One region of the Dickeya dadantii NCPPB 898 genome, then DNA from elsewhere that is predicted to be linked to it. Evidence: riboswitches for the same ligand, from Rfam matches in the RefSeq annotation. Region 1 holds a riboswitch; the other holds the start of a gene.
The links. Region 1 has a riboswitch for thiamine pyrophosphate ahead of thiB (thiamine ABC transporter substrate binding subunit). Riboswitches for the same ligand answer to the same signal wherever they lie in the genome.
Positions count from the first base shown of each region.

Region 2: it holds a riboswitch for thiamine pyrophosphate, as region 1 does, so the genes downstream of both, thiM (hydroxyethylthiazole kinase) here and thiB (thiamine ABC transporter substrate binding subunit) in region 1, are expected to answer to the same signal.

Region 1 covers NZ_CM001976.1:4,048,105-4,059,515, forward strand. Annotated here, with positions in the region: gene leuB (3-isopropylmalate dehydrogenase) at 1-664, shown strand, start outside; gene leuC (3-isopropylmalate dehydratase large subunit) at 667-2,067, shown strand; gene leuD (3-isopropylmalate dehydratase small subunit) at 2,080-2,682, shown strand; gene DDA898_RS18175 (siderophore-interacting protein) at 2,850-3,749, opposite strand; gene tnaC (tryptophanase leader peptide) at 3,997-4,107, shown strand; gene tnaA (tryptophanase) at 4,204-5,604, shown strand; gene sgrT (glucose uptake inhibitor SgrT) at 5,737-5,895, opposite strand; gene sgrR (HTH-type transcriptional regulator SgrR) at 6,007-7,674, shown strand; TPP riboswitch at 7,731-7,841, shown strand; gene thiB (thiamine ABC transporter substrate binding subunit) at 7,884-8,867, shown strand; gene thiP (thiamine/thiamine pyrophosphate ABC transporter permease ThiP) at 8,843-10,453, shown strand; gene thiQ (thiamine ABC transporter ATP-binding protein ThiQ) at 10,437-11,129, shown strand.
Region 2 covers NZ_CM001976.1:3,462,984-3,474,394, reverse strand. Annotated here, with positions in the region: gene DDA898_RS15580 (alginate lyase family protein) at 1-1,046, shown strand, start outside; gene DDA898_RS15575 (DUF3750 domain-containing protein) at 1,230-2,003, shown strand; gene DDA898_RS15570 (hypothetical protein) at 2,112-2,819, opposite strand; gene DDA898_RS15565 (VOC family protein) at 3,142-3,534, shown strand; partial or broken gene DDA898_RS15560 (amino acid ABC transporter permease) at 3,562-4,229, opposite strand; gene DDA898_RS15555 (amino acid ABC transporter ATP-binding protein) at 4,231-4,956, opposite strand; gene DDA898_RS15550 (amino acid ABC transporter permease) at 4,934-5,635, opposite strand; gene DDA898_RS15545 (transporter substrate-binding domain-containing protein) at 5,642-6,400, opposite strand; TPP riboswitch at 7,395-7,499, shown strand; gene thiM (hydroxyethylthiazole kinase) at 7,534-8,328, shown strand; gene thiD (bifunctional hydroxymethylpyrimidine kinase/phosphomethylpyrimidine kinase) at 8,325-9,128, shown strand; gene DDA898_RS15530 (sugar phosphate isomerase/epimerase family protein) at 9,560-10,414, shown strand; gene DDA898_RS15525 (LacI family DNA-binding transcriptional regulator) at 10,546-11,411, opposite strand, start outside.

The DNA of each region.
Region 1 (11,411 bases):
TATCTACTTCGGCCAGCCGAAAGGCCGCGAAGGTAGCGGCATGTACGAACGCGCCTTCGACACCGAGGTGTATCACCGTTTCGAAATCGAGCGTATCGCCCGCATCGCCTTTGAGTCCGCGCGCAAACGCCGCAGCATCGTCACGTCTATCGACAAAGCCAACGTGCTGCAAAGCTCGATCCTGTGGCGTGAAATCGTCAGCGAGATCGCCCGCGACTACCCGGATGTCCGTCTGAACCATCTGTACATCGACAACGCCACCATGCAGTTGATCAAAGACCCGTCTCAGTTCGACGTGCTGCTGTGCTCCAACCTGTTCGGCGACATCCTGTCCGACGAGTGCGCGATGATCACCGGTTCGATGGGTATGCTGCCGTCCGCCAGCCTGAATGAGCAAGGTTTCGGTCTGTATGAACCGGCAGGCGGTTCCGCGCCGGATATCGCCGGCAAGAACATCGCTAACCCGATCGCCCAGATCCTCTCCGCCGCGCTGCTGCTGCGCTATAGCCTGGGGGCCGACGACGCCGCCACCGCCATCGAGCAGGCGGTTAATCAGGCGCTGGCGGAAGGTTACCGCACCGGCGATCTGGTCAGCGGCGGCAACGCCATCACCACCGATGAAATGGGCGACGCCATCGCCCGGTTTGTAGCAGAAGGGGCCTAATCATGGGTAAGACCTTATATCAGAAGCTGTTCGACGCGCACCTGGTGCACGAAGCGCCGAATGAAACCCCGTTGCTGTATATCGACCGTCATCTGGTACATGAAGTGACGTCGCCGCAGGCGTTCGACGGCCTGCGCGCCATGGGCCGCAAAGTCCGCCAGCCGGGCAAGACCTTCGCCACCATGGACCATAACGTGTCCACCCAGACCCGCGACATCAACGCCAGCGGCGAGATGGCCCGCATCCAGATGCAGGAATTGATCAAGAACTGCGCCGAGTTCGGCGTGCAGTTGTATGACCTGAACCACCCGTTTCAGGGCATCGTGCACGTTATCGGGCCCGAGCAGGGCATGACGCTACCGGGGATGACCATCGTCTGCGGCGACTCCCACACCGCCACCCACGGCGCGTTCGGCTCGCTGGCGTTCGGCATCGGCACCTCGGAAGTAGAGCATGTGTTGGCGACCCAGACCCTGAAACAGGGCCGTGCCAAAACCATGAAAATCGAGGTTGCCGGCGACGCCGCTTCCGGCATCACCGCCAAAGACATCGTGCTGGCGATCATCGGTAAAACCGGCAGCGCCGGTGGCACCGGTCATGTAGTGGAATTCACCGGCAAAGCGATTGAGGCGCTGAGCATGGAAGGCCGCATGACCCTGTGCAACATGGCGATCGAAATGGGCGCTAAAGCCGGTCTGGTGGCGCCGGACGACACCACCTTCGCTTACCTGGAAGGCCGCCAGTTCGCGCCCACCGGCAGCGACTGGGACGCCGCGGTAGCATACTGGAAAACCCTGCGTTCCGATGCCGACGCCCACTACGACGCGGTAGTAACGCTGAACGCCGCCGATATCGCCCCGCAGGTGACCTGGGGCACCAACCCCGGTCAGGTGATCGCCGTCGATCAAATCATCCCGGCGCCGGAATCCTTCAGCGACCCGGTGGAGCGCGCCTCAGCAGAAAAAGCATTGGCCTACATGGGCCTGCAACCGGGCGTGAAAATGACCGAGGTGGCGATCGACAAAGTATTTATCGGCTCCTGCACCAACTCCCGAATTGAAGATCTGCGCGCCGCCGCCGCCATCGCCAAAGGCCGTAAAGTGGCTGCCGGCGTTCAGGCGTATGTGGTTCCCGGCTCCGGCCCGGTTAAGGCGCAGGCGGAAGAGGAAGGTCTGGACAAAATCTTTCTGGATGCCGGCTTCGAATGGCGTCTGCCCGGCTGCTCCATGTGTCTGGCGATGAACAACGACCGCCTGAATCCGGGCGAGCGTTGCGCTTCCACCAGTAACCGCAACTTTGAAGGGCGTCAGGGCCGCGGCGGCCGTACCCATCTGGTCAGCCCGGCCATGGCGGCGGCGGCGGCGATTACCGGTCGTTTCGCAGACATTCGAGAACTGAATTAAGAGAGGCAATCCATGGCTAAATTTACCCAACATACTGGTTTGGTGGTGCCGCTGGATGCCGCCAACGTCGATACCGATGCCATTATCCCGAAGCAGTTTCTGCAAAAGGTAACCCGCACCGGTTTCGGTCAGCATCTGTTCCACGACTGGCGTTTTCTGGATGACGCCGGCCAGCAGCCCAACCCGGATTTCGTGCTGAACCAGCCGCGTTACAAAGGCGCCAGTATTCTGCTGGCGCGCGAAAACTTCGGCTGCGGTTCTTCCCGCGAGCACGCGCCGTGGGCGCTGACCGACTACGGCTTCAAGGTGGTGATCGCACCGAGCTTTGCCGATATTTTCTACGGCAACTCGTTCAACAACCAGCTGTTGCCGGTCAAACTGAGCGAATCCGATATCGACGACCTGTTCAAACTGGTGGCGAGCCATGAAGGCATCACCTTCACGGTGGATCTGGAAGCGCAGCAGGTTAAAGCGGGTGACAGCACCTACTCGTTTGAGATAGACAGCTTCCGCCGTCACTGCATGATCAACGGGTTGGACAGCATCGGTCTGACACTGCAGCACGACGCATCCATCGCCCGCTACGAGCAGCAACAACCGGTATTCCTGCGTTAATTCGGCCTTGCCGTCTTACGGCTTGACGTTTTATCACTCACACAAAGCCCACCTCGGTGGGCTTTTGATTGCAGCCCCTCTTAAGTGCAAGGTCACGCACGAAACCTCCCACCGATCTGGCATAAACTCGTCAGCAACAAAAACAACACGGTTGTTTGTCAACAACCTCAATGAGAACGCGGACCCCGGCTCCAGTAGGCCATAAAGGTGATGGATTCCTGCGTCATGCCTTTTTCTCCCAGCAGATAACGGCGCAACGCCTTCACTGCTGACGATTCGGCGGCTACCCAGCCGAAGAATTGGCCTTGCTGAGCATTTGCCCGTTCCCACATGATTTCGCCATCCGGGATCTCGGCCACCGTTACCGCGCCAGCGTGGATATGCTCCGGCAGCCGTGCCGACTGACGCGCCGCGTCCAGCAAGCGCTCGCCATAGGTCGCGCCGGTGCCTTCGCGCGGCAGCCAGACCACCTCGGCGAAATCCAGATGGCGATAGTCGATGCAATCCGCCTGCAACGGTACTTCGATAAACGCCTGCACCTGCGGCGGGTTATCCTGTTGCGATAACTGTTCCAGAATGCCTTTAATCGCCGGTAGCGCGGTTTCATCCCCCATCAGCAGCACCTGACGGGCGTTTTCCGACAGCACCCACTCGTAGCCGCCGTTATCGCCGGCAAAATCGCCGCGCGGCGCCACCACCTGCAATTCTTCGCCGGGCTGTACGCTCAGCGCCCAGGCCGAAGCCGGGCCTTCTGTGCCGTGTACCACGAATTCCACCACCATTTCTCCGGCGACGGTATCCAGACTGCGCAGCGTATAGGTGCGGGGAATCGGGCGTTGCTCTTTGGGCATTGCCTGCACCAGCTTATACCACTCCCCGACATCCGGCAGGCGCGACGGCGTGCCGTCTTCTGCTGGCAGCAACACTTTAATTCGTTGATCCGGCGAGCAGATTTTCATCTTTTTCACCGCTTCGCCACTGAATACACAGCACATCAGCGATGGGGTAAGCAACGTCTTGCGGGCCAACGTAACATCAAACACTTTATATTCCTTTACCCCAGCCATAACTCGCCTTTACCTCTCTGCTTGTGACTCTCCGGCAACGCGCCGCCCGTTGGTACTTGCGCCGATAACGGCCTCAAACCCCGCACAGTTTTATCATTTACTCACGATAATGAGAAACATTATTGACTCAATTTCTATTCTCATGCCAATCACAACCAACGACCTCCGGATTGCCTGCGGGATCACGGTTTTGTCCATCGCTTTTCGCCTATTCTGATCATTCGTATTCACGAGATAAGGAGACCTCATGACACGCGCTATCCGGTGTTATCACCTGAGCCTCTCCGGCGATTGTCGCCCCTGGTTCAACATCGACCACCGTCTCACCAACGATTTCCCACGCCCGTTTCATGCCTGATTCAGCTTTGCTCTGATTTTTCCCTTTTATTTCAATCTATTTTTGACGTCATACAGCGGCGGTTACGTCTGCTGGTGGGCGTCGTGGAGATATCGCATGAAACGCATCCCTGAGCCTTTTCGCATCAAAATGGTAGAAAACATCCGCATGACCACCCGCGACGAACGGGAACGCGCCCTGCAGGAAGCAGGCTATAACCCGTTTCTGCTGCGCAGCGAGGATGTCTACATCGACCTGCTGACCGACTCCGGCACCGGCGCCATGAGCGACCGTCAGTGGGCGGGGCTGATGATGGGCGACGAAGCCTACGCCGGGTCGCGCAACTACTACCACCTGTGCGATCAGGTGAAAGCGCTGCTGGGTTATCCGTTCACCATCCCGACCCATCAGGGGCGCGGCGCGGAGCAAATCCTGTTCCCATGTCTGATCGCCAAAAAGCAGCGCGCCGGCGGCGGCAAGAAACCGGTGTTTATTTCCAACTTCCATTTCGACACCACCGCCGCCCATGTGGAGCTGAACGGCGCGCGCGCCATCAACGTGGTGACGCCAAAAGCCTTCGACACCACCGCCTATTACGACTGGAAGGGCGACTTCGACCTTGACCTGCTGCACACCACCATCGAGCAACACGGCGCGGACAACGTGGTGGCGATCATCACCACCGTCACCTGCAACAGCTCCGGCGGCCAGCCGATTTCGATGGGCAACATGCGCGAGGTGTATCGTATCGCGCAGCAGCACGGCATTCCGGTGGTGATCGACTCCGCCCGCTTCTGTGAAAACGCCTGGTTTATCAAACAGCGCGAAGCCGGTTACGAAAACCGTTCGATCAAGGAGATCGTCCACGAGATGTACCAATACGGCGACATGCTCACCATGTCGGCGAAGAAAGACCCGATGGTGAACATCGGCGGCCTGTGCTGTTTTCGCAGCGACGAAGAGCTGTTTAATGAAGTGCGCATCCGCTGCGTGCCGATGGAAGGCTTCGTCACCTATGGCGGTTTGGCCGGGCGCGACATGGAAGCGCTGGCCATCGGGCTGGAGGAAGGCATGAACGAGGATTATCTGACCTACCGCATCGGTCAGGTGACCTACCTTGGCGAGCGCCTGCGCGCCGGCGGCATCCCGATTCAGTACCCGGTGGGCGGGCACGCGGTGTTTGTCGATGCCAAAAAGCTGCTGCCGCATATCCCGGCGGAACAGTTTCCGGCACAGGCGCTGAATAACGAGCTTTATCTGGAAGCGGGCATCCGCAGTGTGGAAATCGGTTCGTTGCTGCTGGGGCGAGATCCGGACACCGGCGAGCAGAAACCGTCGCCGCTGGAACTGCTGCGCCTGACCATCCCGCGCCGGGTGTATACCAACGATCACATGGATTACATCGCCGATTCGTTGATTGCGCTGAAGGAAAGAGCCAGCGGTATCAAAGGCCTGACCTTCACCTACGAGCCGCCGGTATTACGCCACTTTGTCGCCCGCCTGAAACCGGTGGAATAACGCTCCGCCATAGAACTCGCCATAAAAAAAGCCAGCGGAACACGCCGCTGGCTGGTGAACAGCACCATTACTCAGAACACTGTGGCGGTTTCCCGCCGCCGTTCTCACTCTCATTCGATGTTGCCGCCTGCTTTACAGCCAGCGGCGATAGTCTTCCTCATCCATTTCCGGGATCTGCCATTGGGTAACCTGTAGCAGCAACGCCATCCGCTGGGCGGCGGTGAGCACGCCCCATCCCCGACGGCAACCCCGGCAAAGCCAGTGATGATAAAAGCGGAATAACCGGCACATATCGCCTCCCCTTCACAGCGGTTCATGCACTGAACCATTCACTGACTCAAAGTATCCGCGTAATATAGGGAAAAATATATTGATGACCTTGAGTCGTGGAGTTCCTCTTTTATGTCTTCGCCACGCCTGCAACAGCAGTTCATCCGGCTATGGCAATGCCTGCAGGGGCAGGACACCAACACCACGTTGCAGGAGCTGGCGCTGCTGCTCAACTGCTCGCGCCGCCATATCCGCTCCCTGCTGAACGCCATGCAACAACAGGGCTGGCTCACCTGGCAGGCGGAAGCCGGACGCGGTAAACGCTCGCGCCTCAGCTTTCTCTATACCGGGTTAACCCTGCAACAGCAGCGCGCTGAAGACCTGCTGGAGCAGGACCGCATCGACCAACTGGTGCAACTGGTGGGCGACAAGGAAACCGTACGCCAGATGCTGCTGTCGCACCTTGGTCGCAGCGTGCGGCAAGGGCGTCATCTGCTGCGTATCCTGTACTACCGGCCGATGCACAATCTGCTGCCCGGCAGCGCGCTGCGACGTTCGGAAACCCACATCGCCCGCCAGATTTTCAGCGGGCTGACCAGCCTAAATGAGGAAAATGGGGAACTGTTGCCGGATATCGCCCACCACTGGCAGGCGCTGTCGCCGCTGCACTGGCGTTTCTATCTGCGCCCGGCGGTTCGTTTTCACCACGGCCGGGAGTTGACCATGGAGGACGTGATCGCCTCGTTGTCACGACTGACGGCGCTGCCGCTGTTCTCGCACCTGACCGACATCGCCTCCCCCACGCCGTTCGTGCTGGATATCAGGCTCAGCATGCCGGACGACTGGCTGCCGTGGCTGCTCGGCAGCGTACCGGCGATGATCCTGCCCAAAGAGTGGCAAACGCTGCCGGACTTTATGCGCCAGCCTATCGGCACCGGGCCGTATCAGGTGGTGCGCAACTCGCCCAACCAGTTGAAAATCGCCGCGTTTGACGACTATTTCGGCTACCGGGCGTTGATTGACGAAGTCAGTATCTGGGTGCTGCCGGACGCGCCGATCATTCCCGCCTGTACCGTCACGTTGCAGGGCGACGACACCACTGACAATGAACTGGAGAACCGGCTCGAAGAAGGCTGCTATTTCCTGCTGTTCGACCGCCGTTCGCCGCAAATGGCAGACCCGGAGATCCGTCACTGGTTGTGTCAGGTGCTAAGCCCGGTGGCGATGCTGGGCCTGGCCGATAGCCCGTACCAGAGCGAGTGGTCACCCGCTTACGGCCTGCTGCCGCGCTGGCATCACAGCCCGCCGCGGGCGGTGCGGGAAAAACCGGTCGGCCTGACCCACCTCACCCTCACCTGCTACCGCGATCACCCCGAATACGAAGTGATAAGCAGCATTATGGGCCGCCTGCTGGCGTCGCACGGCGTCACGCTGACGTTACGCAGCCTGGAATTCGATGCCTGGTGTCAGGGCGACGACGCCAGCGATCTCTGGCTCGGCAGCGCCAACTTCTATCTGCCGCTGGAATTTTCGCTGTTCGCGATGCTGTACGAACTGCCGCTGCTGCGGCACTGCCTGGGCGATGACGAACTGGAACACACCGCGCGCCAGTGGCGTCAGGGCCAGTTATCGCTGGCGGAGTGGTGCCAGTCACTGGTCAGCCGCCAGCAGATCCATCCGCTGTTCCACCACTGGCTGCGGTTGCAGGGGCAGGTCAGCATGCGCGGGCTGCGAATGAACACCCTGGGCTGGTTCGATTTCAAATCCGCCTGGTTTGCGCCGCCGAATCCGACAGCATAACCGCCCGCCGACGGTGATGGCGCTTTTCCTGATGTGACAAACACTTTACAATACCGCCGTTCTCAACGGGGTGCGGCCAACGTTCGTGTACGTTTGCGTCGCTGAGAAAATACCCGTCGAACCTGATCCGGTTAATACCGGCGAAGGGATTTGAGACTGCATCCCGCTTGCTCAAAGACCTTTGCCGCCTTCAACAATTGGAGCGCAAAGTGTTAAAGAAATTACTGTCCTGCCTGTTACTGCTGTCCGCCCCCGTGTTCGCCAAACCGACCCTGACGGTCTACACCTATGATTCGTTCGCCTCGGAGTGGGGCCCCGGTCCGGGCGTCAAAACCGCCTTTGAAAAAGAGTGCGACTGCGAGCTGAAATTCGTGGCGCTGGAAGACGGCGTCGCCCTGCTCAATCGCCTGCGCATGGAAGGTAAAAATACCCCGGCGGACGTGGTGCTGGGGCTGGATAATAATCTGGTGCAGGCGGCGGCACAGACCGGCCTGTTCGCCCCGCATGGCGTCAACACCAGCGGGCTGACGGTGCCCGGCGGCTGGCACAACGACACCTTCCTGCCCTTCGACTACGGCTATTTCGCCTTCGTCTACAACAAGGATAAGCTGAAGAACCCGCCGAAAAGCCTGCGCGAACTGGTAGAAAGCGACCAGCCGTGGAAAGTGATCTATGAAGATCCGCGCACCAGCACGCCGGGTCTGGGGCTGCTGCTGTGGATGCAGAAAGTCTATGGCGACAAGGCGCCGCAGGCCTGGCAGAAACTGGCGGCCAAAACCGTCACCGTCACCAAAGGCTGGAGCGAAGCCTACGGCCTGTTCCTGAAGGGCGAAGCCGATCTGGTGCTGAGCTACACCACCTCGCCGGCTTACCACCTTATCGCCGAGAAGAAAGATAATTACGCGGCGGCCAGTTTCAGCGAAGGCCACTACCTGCAGGTGGAAGTGGCGGCGCAACTGGCCGGCAGTAAAAACCCGCAGTTGGCGGCACGCTTCCTGCAATTCATGGTCAGCCCGACCTTCCAGCAGATCATCCCCACCACCAATTGGATGTACCCGGTGATCAAAACCGAGCTGCCCGCAGGCTATAACACCCTGTCTCTGCCGGCCACCGCGCTGGAATTCACCTCGCAGCAGGTGGCCGAACAGCGTGCGAATTGGGTACAGGCATGGCAACGCGCCGTCAGCCGCTGATTCCCGGCTGGCTGTGGCCGGGGCTGCTGGCGGCCGCGCTGTTGACCGGCACCGCGACGCTGGCGTTCGCCGCGCTGTGGCTGGACGCACCCGGTGCGCCCTGGCGATCGCTGTGGGATGACAGTTACCTGTGGCATGTCATCCGCTTCAGCTTCTGGCAGGCGCTGCTGTCGGCGCTGCTTTCCACCCTGCCCGCGCTGTTCCTGGCGAGGGCGTTGTACCGCCGCCGCTTTCCCGGTCATCGCCTGCTGTTACGCCTGTGCGCGATGACGCTGGTGCTGCCGGTGCTGGTGGCGGTATTCGGCATTCTCAGCGTCTACGGCCGTGAAGGCTGGCTGGCGCGCCTGCTGATGCAGGTCGGCATCGAATACCGTTTTTCGCCTTACGGTTTGCGGGGCATTCTGTTGGCCCACGTCTTTTTTAATCTGCCGCTGGCGACCCGGCTATTTTTACAGGCGCTGGAAGGTATCGCCACCGAGCAGCGCCAGCTGGCGGCCCAGCTTGGCCTGCGCGGCTGGCACTTTTTCCGGCTGGTGGAGTGGCCGTGGCTGCGCCGCCAGCTGTTGCCCGCCGGCGCGCTGATTTTCATGCTGTGTTTCGCCAGCTTCGCCACCGTGCTGGCGCTGGGCGGCGGTCCACAAGCCACTACCATTGAACTGGCGATCTATCAGGCGCTCAGCTTTGATTATGACCCGGCGCGCGCCGCGTTGCTGGCGCTATTGCAGATGGTGTGCTGTCTGGGGTTGGTACTACTCAGCCAACGGCTGGGCCAGTTGCTGGCGGTGGGCGCCGGCAACCGCCTGAGCTGGCGCGATCCGCAGGACAGCCGGTTCAGCCGCGTTACCGATACACTGCTGATTGCGGCGGCGCTGCTGCTGCTGTTGCCGCCGCTGCTGGCGGTGGTGGCGGACGGCCTGAACCGTTCACTGCCGGGCGTGTTACGCCAGCCGGCGTTATGGCAAACGCTCCGGACCTCGCTGCGCATCGCGCTGGCCGCCGGCGCGCTCAGCGTGGTGCTGACATTGATGCTGCTGTGGAGCAGCCGGGAACTGAAACTGCGCCAGCGGCGGCTGCCCGCCCAGTTGCTGGATATCAGCGGAATGCTGATTCTGGCGATGCCGGGGATTGTGCTGGCGTCCGGTTTTTTCCTGCTGTTTAACCGCACCGTCGGGTTACCGGCTTCCCCTTACGGGCTGGTGGTATTGACCAACGCGCTGCTGGCCATTCCTTATGCGATGAAAGTGCTGGAAAACCCGATGGTCGACACGGCGGCGCGTTACAGTCTGTTGTGCCAGTCGCTGGATATCCGCGGCTGGCATCGTCTCAGGGTGGTGGAACTGAAGGCGCTGCGCGCGCCCATCGCGCAGGCGCTAGCCTTTGCCAGCGTGCTGTCGGTGGGCGATTTCGGCATCATCGCCTTGTTCGGCAACGAACAGTTCCGCACCCTGCCGTTTTATCTTTATCAGCAAATTGGCGCTTATCGCAGCGCCGACGGCGCGGTGACGGCGCTGCTACTGCTGCTGCTGTGTTTTATGCTGTTTACCCTGATTGAGAAACTGGCAGGCCTTAATGATCGCGCTCGATAAGTTGACCTACCTCTACCAGCACCTACCGATGCGCTTTGATTTACAAGCGCAGCCCGGCGAACGCATCGCCATTCTCGGCCCAAGCGGTGCAGGCAAAAGCACGCTGCTCAGCCTGATCGCCGGTTTCCTGCCGGCCGACGGCGGCCGATTGCAGCTCAACGGACAGGATCACCTCGCCACGCCGCCGGCAAAACGCCCGGTGTCGATCCTGTTCCAGGAAAACAACCTGTTTCCTCACCTGACGCTGGCGCAGAATATCGCGCTCGGTCTGCACCCCGGACTGAAACTGACCGCGGACCAACAAGGGACGCTGCGCGATATCGCCGGCCGCATGGGGCTGTCGGACTTACTGGAACGCCTGCCGTCGCAGGTGTCCGGCGGCCAGCGGCAACGGGCGGCACTGGCGCGCTGCCTGATTCGCCAGCAACCAATCCTGCTGCTGGACGAGCCGTTCTCCGCGCTCGATCCGGCTCTGCGCCAGGAAATGCTGTCGCTGGTGGACGAGATCTGCCGGGATCGCCGGTTAACGCTGTTGATGGTGTCGCACCAGTTGGAAGACGCCATGCGCATCGCACCGCGCTGCGTACTGGTGGTGGACGGCCGCATCTATCACGATGGCCCAACCGGGGAACTGGCCAGCCACCCGGATGCGGCGCGGATCCTGGGTTTGAGGTGACAGCGCGGTCTGGGATGGCAGTGCTGTCTGAAATGACAGAATGAAACCCTTACTAAAAAAATGTGATCTTACGCACGATTTTGCGTTTTCAGTGCGACAGAGCCTTGTCTGATTTTCCGCACTCATGGTTAGATGAAGACGCTGATTAACCCAAACGAATATAAGGTTCTCCGTGAAACACGCCGCCTCTACTTTCGCACTACTAAACAACACCGCGCTGCTTGACGCGGTCGTCGTCGTGCGCGTGGTGGTCGTGGTCGGCAGCGCGCCGTAACGGGTTCC
Region 2 (11,411 bases), 590 kb from region 1:
ACTGGGACGCAGCAGATATCGTATTTAATTTGAGTCTGGGTGTGTGGTCGAACGATCTGGCTATTTACAATAATGCGGTGGATTATTTCAAAAATGGCGAGGGTAATGGCTCGGTTATACATTATGTACAAAATGATAGCGGCCAGTTGCAGGAAAGTGGTCGTGATCAGGCTCATGCGCAAGGTGGGCTGGGGTTATTAGTCATGGCGGCCCAGATAGGTTACAACCAGCGCCAATACCATGAAACTGGTGCAGATATGGTGAGCTATCCTAATAATAGTTATCCATTGGTTAACGCTGCTGAATATATAGCCAGGTACAACCTGGGTTACAGTGTGCCTTACACACCAATCCCTGGTAAAGGTTATACCCTTGCAGATATGGGGAGAGGGAATTCATGGACGCCAGGACTGACGGTTTCCCCTCGTTTTCGTGGAGAGTTTCGGCCAATATATCGCAGTATTTTGAGTTTATTCACCGCTGCCGGCGTCTCTGAAACTACGCTCCCTTATACCAAAGAAGTAATCAGCCGTATGCCAATAGGGAAATTCTATTTTGACCATCCCTCGTATGAAGGGCTGATTAATGCTACGTCTTCTTCCACATCAAATAATATGTATGTAGTTTTTCAATCGGTAAAAAAATCGCTAAACGGGGATAACACCGGAACGCTGGCTACGGTTATCGATGCGTCGTCTTCGATTACCGTGAATGGCGTTAATCCGTCCGTTGCCAGTGGGCTTCAAGCCGTGTATCTCGCTAAAAATAGATTCGCCTTCCGATCAATACAGACCGGGAAATACTTGTCAGTCACGGCTAATGGCAACGTACTCGCTTCTGCCGATAACATAACCAGTAGCGAAACCTTTTCCTATAATGATTCCGGTAATGGCAATGGTACGTTGCAGGCGTTGTCCAACGGACGCTATGTGATAATGAATGCTGATACTTATCAAATTTCAGCCACAGCAACAGGCGTCAACGATGATAGCGGCAGGTGGATAATGCTATATCCCAAGCCGGCAGATCTGGGCGTGATTAATTAAGTTTTGAAATACGAGCCAGAGCCGGGCATTGGCTGTTTAATCGCGCCTGTATGATAAAGATTTTGCTATAGGAGGCATCTCTGGCTATCAGGCGTATATCACCGCTGTTGCGGTTAGACAGCGTGGCGCGATAGGCTTAATCGCCCTTAACTTACCTCCGCGTTTCATGGAGAAACCCAGTCAATGTATTACTTCAAAGCCGTGGGACTCGTTTTTATCGGTGTGTTGATCCTGTCGTTTGGGCAAAGTCTGGCGCAGGCCACGTGGGGCGAAGATCGCTGGTCCGGAAAAAGCATCTGGGCGTCGCGGCGTGATTCGGCCGGCGTGGCGCCGGATCCTGCGGCGTTGCGCGATACGGCGATCGTGCAGGTGTATACCGCGCCGACGTACGGCTGGCGCGGACTGGTGGCGGTTCATCCCTGGATCATCGTTAAAAAAGCCGGTGAAACCCGCTACCAGCGGTACGAGGTGATCGGCTGGGGCGGCGATGATGTGATCCGTCGCAATTACACTGTCCCTGACGGATTCTGGTTCGGTTCAACGCCGCGATTACTGGTTGAACACCGCGGAGCGAGCGCGGCAGCGATGATCCCGAAGATAGAGGGGGCGATCAACAGCTACCCCTGGCCGCATACGTATCACGCCTGGCCCGGCCCCAACAGCAATACGTTTATGGCGCATATCGGCCGGGAAGTGCCGGAACTGAAGCTGGATCTGCCGGCCAACGCCATCGGTAAGGATTTTCGGGCGTTAACGCACCCGGTCGGGTTGCCGCCTTCGGGAAGAGGCGTGCAGGTTTCGCTGCTGGGTGTACTGGGCCTGACGCTGGGCGTGGAAGAGGGCGTTGAAGTCAATATTCTGGGGGCCAACCTGGGGGTGGATTTTAATCCGCCGGCGCTGCGCTTGCCGTTTATCGGCCGACTGGGTTATGACAATACGACAACGCACGAAGGGTGACCGCCATGCCTGACCCCGAATGTATCCACCGATAAGTGTGGATACATTCGCGTTCAGTTACCCGTTCGCGTTCAGTTACTCGTTCGGCATGCGTATCAGGATGCTTTTTTAGGGATACTGAACCAGTGTCCCCCCAATCATTTCAATGATTTTATTACGATCATCTTTACCCGACGACGTATAGTAGCGGTCGGCAAACCAGCGCAGCCCACCTGCGCCATGCGCAAACTCCTGTGCGACTTCCGCCTCGTTTTTCATTACCCCATTGATAACGATGCCCAGACTGACGCAAATACCATCGGGCACCTGGCTGCCAGCGCGAGGCGGTAATCCCTGAGTACGATAAATGATCCGGCAATTGGCGAGTCCGTGGGGGTTAAATTGCGAGACGGTGACGCCAGTAGCGGCTCCCCGATTAACCAGTCTCTGTAACACCGCTTCATATCCTGCGTGCCACATGTTGACGTTATGGGATATCGGCGTCAGATAGGCGGCGTAGTTGCTTTGTCCGCCGCATTCGCCATTGACCAGATGACCCTGAATCCAAATTGAGTTGTCCGGCGCGGGGTTTACCGGCATCCAGCCGTTCAGACCGGAGGGATTATTCCAGTCCGGGGCGGCTAAACTCCCCTGATTGATATAAATCAGTTGTCCCCAGGTTCCATAGTGGTTAATGACGGGGCCAAACTGGTAACTCTGTACGCCGCCACCCAGATTGCTGCCAAACGCCAGGCCTGATTGATCAGCCCAGCCGTTGATATTGCCATTATCCATCACATTATCAGCATCACCGGTATACCAGCCATTGATTGGCATTGTTTACTCCATAACACCTAAGGTGTGAATTGTGGATCGGAAAGATGACTGTATCGGCGAAGGGGGGAATAAACCTGGGCGGGATGATGGACAATAGCGCGGTATTTATTTTCTTTGTCTTACTATTACCCGATGGTCTGGCACCGGCTTTACGCTGGCGCGAGCCAATAAAAAATCACTTTTAATGAATAACTAAGCGTTAACTTATAGATCTGGATCATCTTTTCCCGCCGACAACGCGATTATGTTGGTCACTCCGCCCCGCGAACGTGATGCGAACCGGACGGAAAACCACAGAATTCAAACGCCAGAGGGAGGGAACATGCTGGATCATTTGAGTATTCCGGTGTCGGATCTGCATCGTAGCCGGCGGTTTTATGAACAGGCGCTCAAGCCATTAGGGTATGAGCAGGTCAAAGACATGAAATTCGCCGTCAGCTTCGGCGTATTGATGGGGTACGGCCTGTCTTCCGATCCGGGCGGCGAATTCTGGATTTTTCAGGGCGAGGTGACATCGCGTCCGCCGGTGCATTTTGCCTTCAGCGCAGAATCAAGAGCGGAGGTGGATGCGTTTTTCGCCGCGGCGGTGGCGGCGGGCGGTGAAGATAACGGTCAGCCCGGCGTGCGGGCCCAATACCATCCTGATTACTACGCCGCCTTTGTCCGCGACCCGGACGGCTACAACATCGAAGCGGTGTTTCACCGGGCGCCGTAACGGACCAGGCACTGGCTTTAATCTGGTTTATTCAGCGATACCCAGTTTGCGTTCAATGACTCTGGACAGAATGACGATAAAAGTAATGAATACCAGATAAACCAACGCAGCAAATAGATAGGCATTGAAAAATTCAAAGTTCGTTGAAGCGACTTCCTGGATGCGGGAAAAAAATTCAGTGTACTGGATAAGGAAAGCAATGGTGCTGTCCTTAACATTGTTGATGACTTGATTAGTCAGCGCGGGTACTGAGGTGATGAGCACCTGAGGTAATATAATTAAACGGAAAATCTGCCAGCTGCTGAACCCCTGGACGACGGCAGCTTCAGTCTCGTGTTTGCTCAGGGAGTTGTAGGCTGTTGTCATATAAGCTGCATTATAGGCTCCGACATTAAGTGTAAAACCGCTGACTGCCACCGTGAAAGGTGACAGATGGATACCCGTCTGCGGCAAGCCATAATAAATAACAAATAAAATAAGAATTAATGGTGTGCCTATGAAGAAATTCATATATATCTTGGTCAGATTTTTAACGGTCGGTTGACTGCTGATACTGAGAAAAAAATAATAATACCCCATAAAAAACCTGATAAGGAGACAATTGCCGCAAGTTTAAATGTCCCAACAATTCCGTTAAGCACCAAAGGGAGTTGTTCTATCAAATCATGATAAAAATTATTCCATCCATCGAACATCTTATTGCTCTCCAAAAAAGCCATGGATATCCGGATCGGCCTCAAGTGAGGAGAGTACGGAAAAAGACCCTTCAGCACGGATCCTGCCATTATTTAAGAATGTCACTCGGTCACACAGTTGCTTAGCAAGACGTATGTCATGAGTCACACATAATATTGTCACTTTTCGCCCGTTAAGCTGTTTTATGAGCAACCCCACTTCACGCGTCATCAGTGGGTCAAGGGCCGATGTGGGCTCATCGAACACAATGATTTCCGGGTCCGTAACCAGCGCGCGAATCAGTGCAACGCGCTGCTGCTGCCCACCAGAGAGCTGTGAAGGATATTTCATGCTGTGTTCAACCATATCCAGCTTTTCCAGTTCGGATAAAGCCTTACGCTTGGCCTCGTTATGAGGGATATTAAATACCTTGCGAAGAGCCAGAGTAATATTATCCATAACATTAAGGTGACGATACAACGCGTAATTCTGGAAAACAAAACCCACTTTTTTCCGGAACTCAAGAATATTAAATTTTTTATTATTAACATCTATGCCATGAAAAAATATATTTCCTGAATCTGGTTTTTCAAGTTGGGCCAGGCAACGTAACAGGGTGGTCTTGCCGCACCCAGATGGACCCATGACTACTTTTATCTCTCCGTATTCAATCTTTAAACTGATGCTATCCAGCACCTTTTTATTGCTGAACGTTTTACTGATCTCACTTAATTCTATCAATGCCATACATTTTCACCTTGATTTTCTCTAATTCATCACCTGTCATCTTGAATTTTTTTTCAAGCTGCTTTGCTGTAAGAATAGATAGCTTATAAATGAGAAAATATAATATTCCTGCGAGGGTATAAATGACCAACCCATTCATCGTGGTAGCGGTCAGAGACATGGCTTGTTTTGTGATTTCGGAAATACCTACGGTATAGGCAAACGGCGAGGATTTTAATACCGATGAGAATTCGTTTAATATTCCAGGTACAGAAAAACGGAACATTTGAGGCATTTCGATATGTCTTATAATTTGTAGTTTACTTAAACCGGCGGCTTTAGCTGCTGTAATTTCTGAAGGCTCAACCAGTTGAAGCGCACCGCGGAACACTTCGGCAAGATAACCGCCGCTGATTAATCCAATGCTAATATTCATGGCCAGCAGCGGAGAAATGCTCAGACCTGTTGCCGGAAGACCAAAATAGACCAGAAAGACGGCGATTAACACCGGGATGCTACGAAAAACGAAAACCAGGAAATCCAGCGCTTTCTTCATGGATGGAAAAGCCAGTCGCCGTAAAACGGCGACTGTCAGCCCGATAATCAAGGCTGAGGTAAAACACGTCAATGTCACCATTAACGTGTTTGCGATGCCCTCAAGCAAAAAATAGCCTGCATTTATGATATATTGCGACGACATATGCTGCTATTTCATCCATTTATCTACGATGCCCGCTATTTTTTCTTCGCCCTGCTCATTAAGCCAGGCGTTAAAGTCATCCCGCACCGGTGAGCCTTTTTTAAACGCAAACCCCAGATGATCGACATTCTTAAATACGTAGCGGCTTTCAATCGGCATTTTTTGTTTGTTTTTATAATCAAAGTAAACCGGGTCTTCTATGAATGCCAGGTCTAGATTCCCATTTTTCAAGTCAGTAATAGTTTCATTATAAGAGGGGTAAAGCTTTACGTTGCTTAATGAATAATACCCTTTGGGTTCGAGATCGGTTTTGATGAGGTCAGCATACGCCATGCCGCGGGGAAATCCGATGGAATAATTTTTTAATTTACTCAGATCGCTCAAATCTATTTTATGACTGTCCAAACTGACCAGGTTAAATGAATTCACGTAATATGGAGATGAAAAGTCCATTACTTTCTTGCGCTTATCCGTTATTGATATGCCAGAGAAGGCCACATCCGCCTGACCGCTAGCCACCGCGCCCAGCATACCGTCCCATGAGTATTCCATTATTTTTAGTTTGCACTTTCTTTCCTGACAATATGACGAGAAGAGTTCTAGATCGATCCCTTCCAGTTTTCCGTCAGCGGTTTTGAATAGCATGGGGGGCGAAGCAGGCGATACGGCGATATTGAGTGTCTTTCCCGTCACCGGGCTATTTGCAAAAACAGTAAATGAGGTTATTCCTAAAATCATGGCTAAAAAAATGTTTTTTGATGACATACAGGGCTCCTGAATTTAATAGGGTATATACCCGTCATACTTCAAGTTGCAGGTGTGTTGGCTGCGTTACTCGGCCCCTCCTTGGGCCTCGACCTTTCAGGGCCGCAGCAAGCTGCGTTCAAATCTGCTCCCGGCAGATTTGTCGTTCACCCGAATCACTTATCTGAGTAAGCTCATCGGGATGAAATGAGAGACATCCTGTCTCTCACCGGAGGCCAGCCGTTGGCTGGTCAAATTCGTTCCCGACGAATTTGTCACTCTCTTGCCGCGTTACAAGGCTCTTAATGAGCCTTGCCCTGGCGGGCCAACGCGTTGCGTTGTTCAACACGCGAGCGTGTTGTACTGCAACTCGAATTATTTTGGGTATACATAAGTATTTTGAATTAACCATAATAAGAAAAGCACTGTCACCTTGCCGCCAGAAAAGAGAGGGGCAGCATTTTAGCCAGAGGGAAAGACATTACTAACATACCGGAAATCAGTATGTGCTTTGTTACTCTTAATTTTATCTTATATGATAAGAGGATGAATATTTCAGCGTCGTTGATATTAATGACACTATTATCGCCTTATCAGGTTGCTAAATAATCAATATAAACACTAATTTCTCGTTGTGCAAATTTTGTTCGTTTTTTGTATCTGATGGGGGATGTTATGATACGTGGTATGGATAGCTATTTTAGTTGCCTGTTGCCCACGATACTTAATCCGGCAACAGGTCTGGTTAACGGACGGGCTAATTATGGTGACAACATTATGGTGACAACAATTGGGTGTTCTAATTATAGCTGGAATATATTCTAGTAATGGTGTTTTCTTATTTTTCAAGAAGAAATCTCTTAATTGAATTCATATTTTTTTCTAATGCTGATTCATGTGTTTTTCTAATGCTATTGTGGCGATAAGGTTGTGAATCAATTTCTTTGAGTATTGGTCGCTACTACCCACGTTTTTTCTGCCGTTGACCTTTTGGGTCAATGCTTCCAATATGACGTTCGTTGACTCGGGGTGCCGCTTTCCTGTCACGGAAATCGGCTGAGATAGACCCGTATTACCTGATCTGGATTATGCCAGCGTAGGGAAGTCACGGTATCCCGCCGGTACCGCCTTCTTTCACGCCGGTTGGGAGGTTTATGAACGCTCGACCTGTACTTTTCCCTGCCGCGTCCGTCGCGGATTCCCTTGATGCTTTCCGTTTGCGCGCACCGCTGGTGCACTGCCTGACCAATGAGGTGGTGCAGGGGTTTACCGCCAATGTGCTGCTGGCGCTGGGCGCCTCGCCCGCGATGGTGGTGGATGCCGGTGAAGCCGCGCAGTTCAGCGCGCTGGCTGATGGGTTACTGATTAATCTGGGCACCCTTGAAGCCGACCGCGCGCAGGCGATGCGCGCGGCGGTGGCGAGCGCCATCGAGGTCGGCACGCCGTGGGTGCTGGACCCGGTAGCGGTGGGCGGCCTGCGTTTTCGCACCGAGTTTGCTTTTGAGCTGCTGGCGATGAAGCCGGCGGCAGTCCGCGGTAACGCCTCTGAAATCATGGCGCTGGCCGGCGAACGTTCGGCCGGGCGCGGGGTGGACAGCGGCAACGAGGTGCTGGCGGCGCTGCCTTTCGCCATTATGCTGGCGCGCCGCTGGGCCACTTGTGTGGCGGTAACCGGCGAGGTGGATTACGTGACCGATGGCGAACGCGTGCTGGCCGTACCCGGCGGCGATGCGCTGATGACGCGGGTGGTCGGCACCGGGTGCGCGCTATCGGCGGTGGTGGCCGGTTTCTGTGCGCTGGAAGGCGACCGACTCAGTCATGTCGCCGCCGCCTGTGCGGTGATGTCCCGCTGCGGGCAGCAGGCCGCGGCGCAGGCGCGTGGGCCGGGCAGTTTCATCCCCGCGTTCCTGGATGCGCTCTATACCCTGAACCGGGAGGCGCTGGCATGAAACGCATCAACGCGCTGACCATCGCCGGCACCGACCCGAGCGGCGGCGCCGGTATTCAGGCCGACCTTAAAACCTTCTCGGCGCTGGGCGCTTACGGCACCAGCGTGATTACCGCGCTGGTGGCGCAGAATACGCGCGGCGTACAGTCGGTTTATCGCATTGAACCGGTGTTTGTCGCCGCCCAGCTGGATTCGGTGCTGAGCGATGTGCGTATCGACAGCGCCAAAATCGGCATGCTGGCGCAGACGGATATCGTGGAAGCGGTGGCGGACCGGCTGTTGCGCTATCCGGTGCCGTATGTGGTGCTGGACACGGTGATGCTGGCGAAAAGCGGCGATCCGCTGCTGGCGCCGGAAGCGGTAGAGGCGGTACGCCAGCTGCTGTTGCCGCGGGTGTCGCTGATCACCCCCAATCTGCCGGAGGCGGCGGCGCTGTTGCAGTGCTCGCCCGCCGACGATGAGCGTGGTATGCGCCGGCAGGGGGACGCATTACTGGCGATGGGGTGCCGAGCGGTGCTGATGAAAGGCGGTCATCTAAGCGACAGCGAAAGTCCGGACTGGCTATTCATGCCGGATGCGGAGCCGGTGCGGTTGAGCGCGCCGCGCGTCAACACCCGGCATACGCACGGCACCGGCTGCACGCTGTCGGCGGCGCTGGCGGCGTTGCGCCCGCGTCATGACAACTGGCCGGATACGCTGTCCGCCGCGCGGGCGTATCTGCAAGGGGCGCTGGAGCAGGCGGATTCGCTGGAGGTCGGCCACGGCATCGGCCCGGTACACCATTTCCACCGCTGGTGGTGACGCGTTGACGGATTGCCGGCGGCAGAAAAAGCCGTCGGCAACGAACACGCCATGCTCAGGAACCCTTCCTGAGTACGGCGTGTTCGTAAAAAGAAATGTGCATCGGCTGAAATGCACATCGGCTGAAAAGAGCATGTTATTGCGGCCAGATAAAAAAGTATGGCGATAGATACCGTCTTATTCTGAATAACATCGAAAGAGTATTAACGGCGATGCGGGTATGTCGATATGCCTGCTTTTCTGTTTTTGTGACGCAGACAGCTAATTGATAATGCCTTGTTGATGAAATTTTTCTTTCTGATTAACATAAAAAGTAATCGATTACTTTTTATGAAAGACCCTACGGTTAATGCCTGAATATGATATCTGACTGACAGGGAGTAATTGAGACGGAATAACAAAAAGCAAGGAACATCTATCTGGAGAATCTTATGGACCTGAAGCGATTTTTACGTTTATCACTTTTTATCTCGTTGTTTACCCTCAATGCGTTGCCATTACTTGCCAGGGCGAATCTTGAAGCGGGAAAAGGGAATGTGCCCATTGCCCTGCAAATGTATACACTGCGTCATGTCGGCTCGCTGGAAGAGCAGTTCGCAATGGCGAATAAGGCGGGTTTTAATGCCGTAGAGTTGGTTGGCGACCATAATGTGTCGTCTGATGAGATGAAATCGCTGCTTGAGAAATATAACCTGAAGGCGATATCGGCTCATGTGCAGCTCACTAATTTGCGGCAGGATATGCAGAGTGTGGTCGCATTCAACAACGCTGTCGGTAACCGTGTACTGATTGTTCCCTGGATTGAGCCGGCTGACCGGCCGGCCAGCGCGCAGGCATGGAAAGACATGGCGCAGGAACTGGATAATCTGGCTCGTCATCTTAAAAAGCAGGGAATGACGCTGGGATATCATAACCATGATTTTGAAATGAAAAAATATAACGGTAAAACGGCGCTGGAAATTCTTTTTGACCATGCCCCCAATCTGGCAATCGAGCTGGATATGGCCTGGGTGACGCGAGGCGGCCAGGACCCGGCACGTCTGCTGAAAAAATATAAAGGACGGGTGTTTGCCGTTCATGCCAAGGATCACGCGCCGATTGGCACTCGTGATGATGAAATGAATTTTGCGCCGGCCGGCGAAGGTATTCTGACCTGGGATGACATCTTCCCCGCGGCAGAAAAAGCAGGGAAAGTCTGGTTTATCGTTGAGCACGATGCCCCAAAAGATCCTTATTCGATTATCACCACCGCCAGGAAGTTTCTGCTAAAGCATGTCAATCCTTAAAATGACATGAGCTTTTAGTGAACCGGTACAGACAATCTATTATGGGGTTGTCTGTACCACCGCCAGCGTTAATCAACCAGAGATCTTTTTTTGTCAGAACATCGGCAGGTCATCGCGTAACACATAATACCTTAACCTGATGCCCGGGAAATAAATTGCCAGTCCAGGATTCTTTTTTCAGGAAGACTGTCAGGGTCATTGATTTTTTGCAGCAGCAATTTGACGGCCTGCCGACCGATTTCTTGTGAAGGCTGCTGGACGGTGCTTAATTGCGGCGAGGTAATATAGCTTAACTCGGTACCGTCAAACCCGATCACGGCAATATCTTTCGCCACCTGCAATCCCGCGTCTTCAATCGCTTTTAACGCGCCGGCCGCCAGCGTGTCTGACACGGCAAATACCGCGTCTGGTCGTATTTCCTCATTAAGCAACGAGAGCATGGCTTTTTTCCCCGCCTCGTAACTGAGTTCACTGGCATAAATAACCGAGGAATAGGGACGCGCGTGCTCGGCAATCATTTCCCGATAACCCTGTTCCCGCAGTTGGGCATATTTATAATTCAGGTCGTGGTTGATCATGGCGATGCGCTGGCGGTTATTTTTTAACAGGTGTTCAAGCACAAAACGGGATGCCAGCCGGTCATCAATACCGACGCTGGAAACCGCCGCCGCATCGGCGTATTCGGCGCACTGTACCCAGGGCGCGTCGCCTATCATCGTGGTCAATTCCGGCAAACGGGATAATGCGTCCATGGTAATTACCCCGTCGACCATTTTCCCGGACAATAACGACAGGCTGGATTTTGCCCGCGCCGTATCCGAGCCGGAATTACATAACAGAATGCGGTATCCATTCTGCTCCGCTTCGGATTCAATGCCTTTTACCACATCGGCGCAGAATGGGTTGGCGATATTGGAAACCATGACCAGCAGCATATGACTTTTCGCGGTACGCAATTGTCTGGCGAGTAAATTGGGCTGGTAATTGCTTTGTTGGA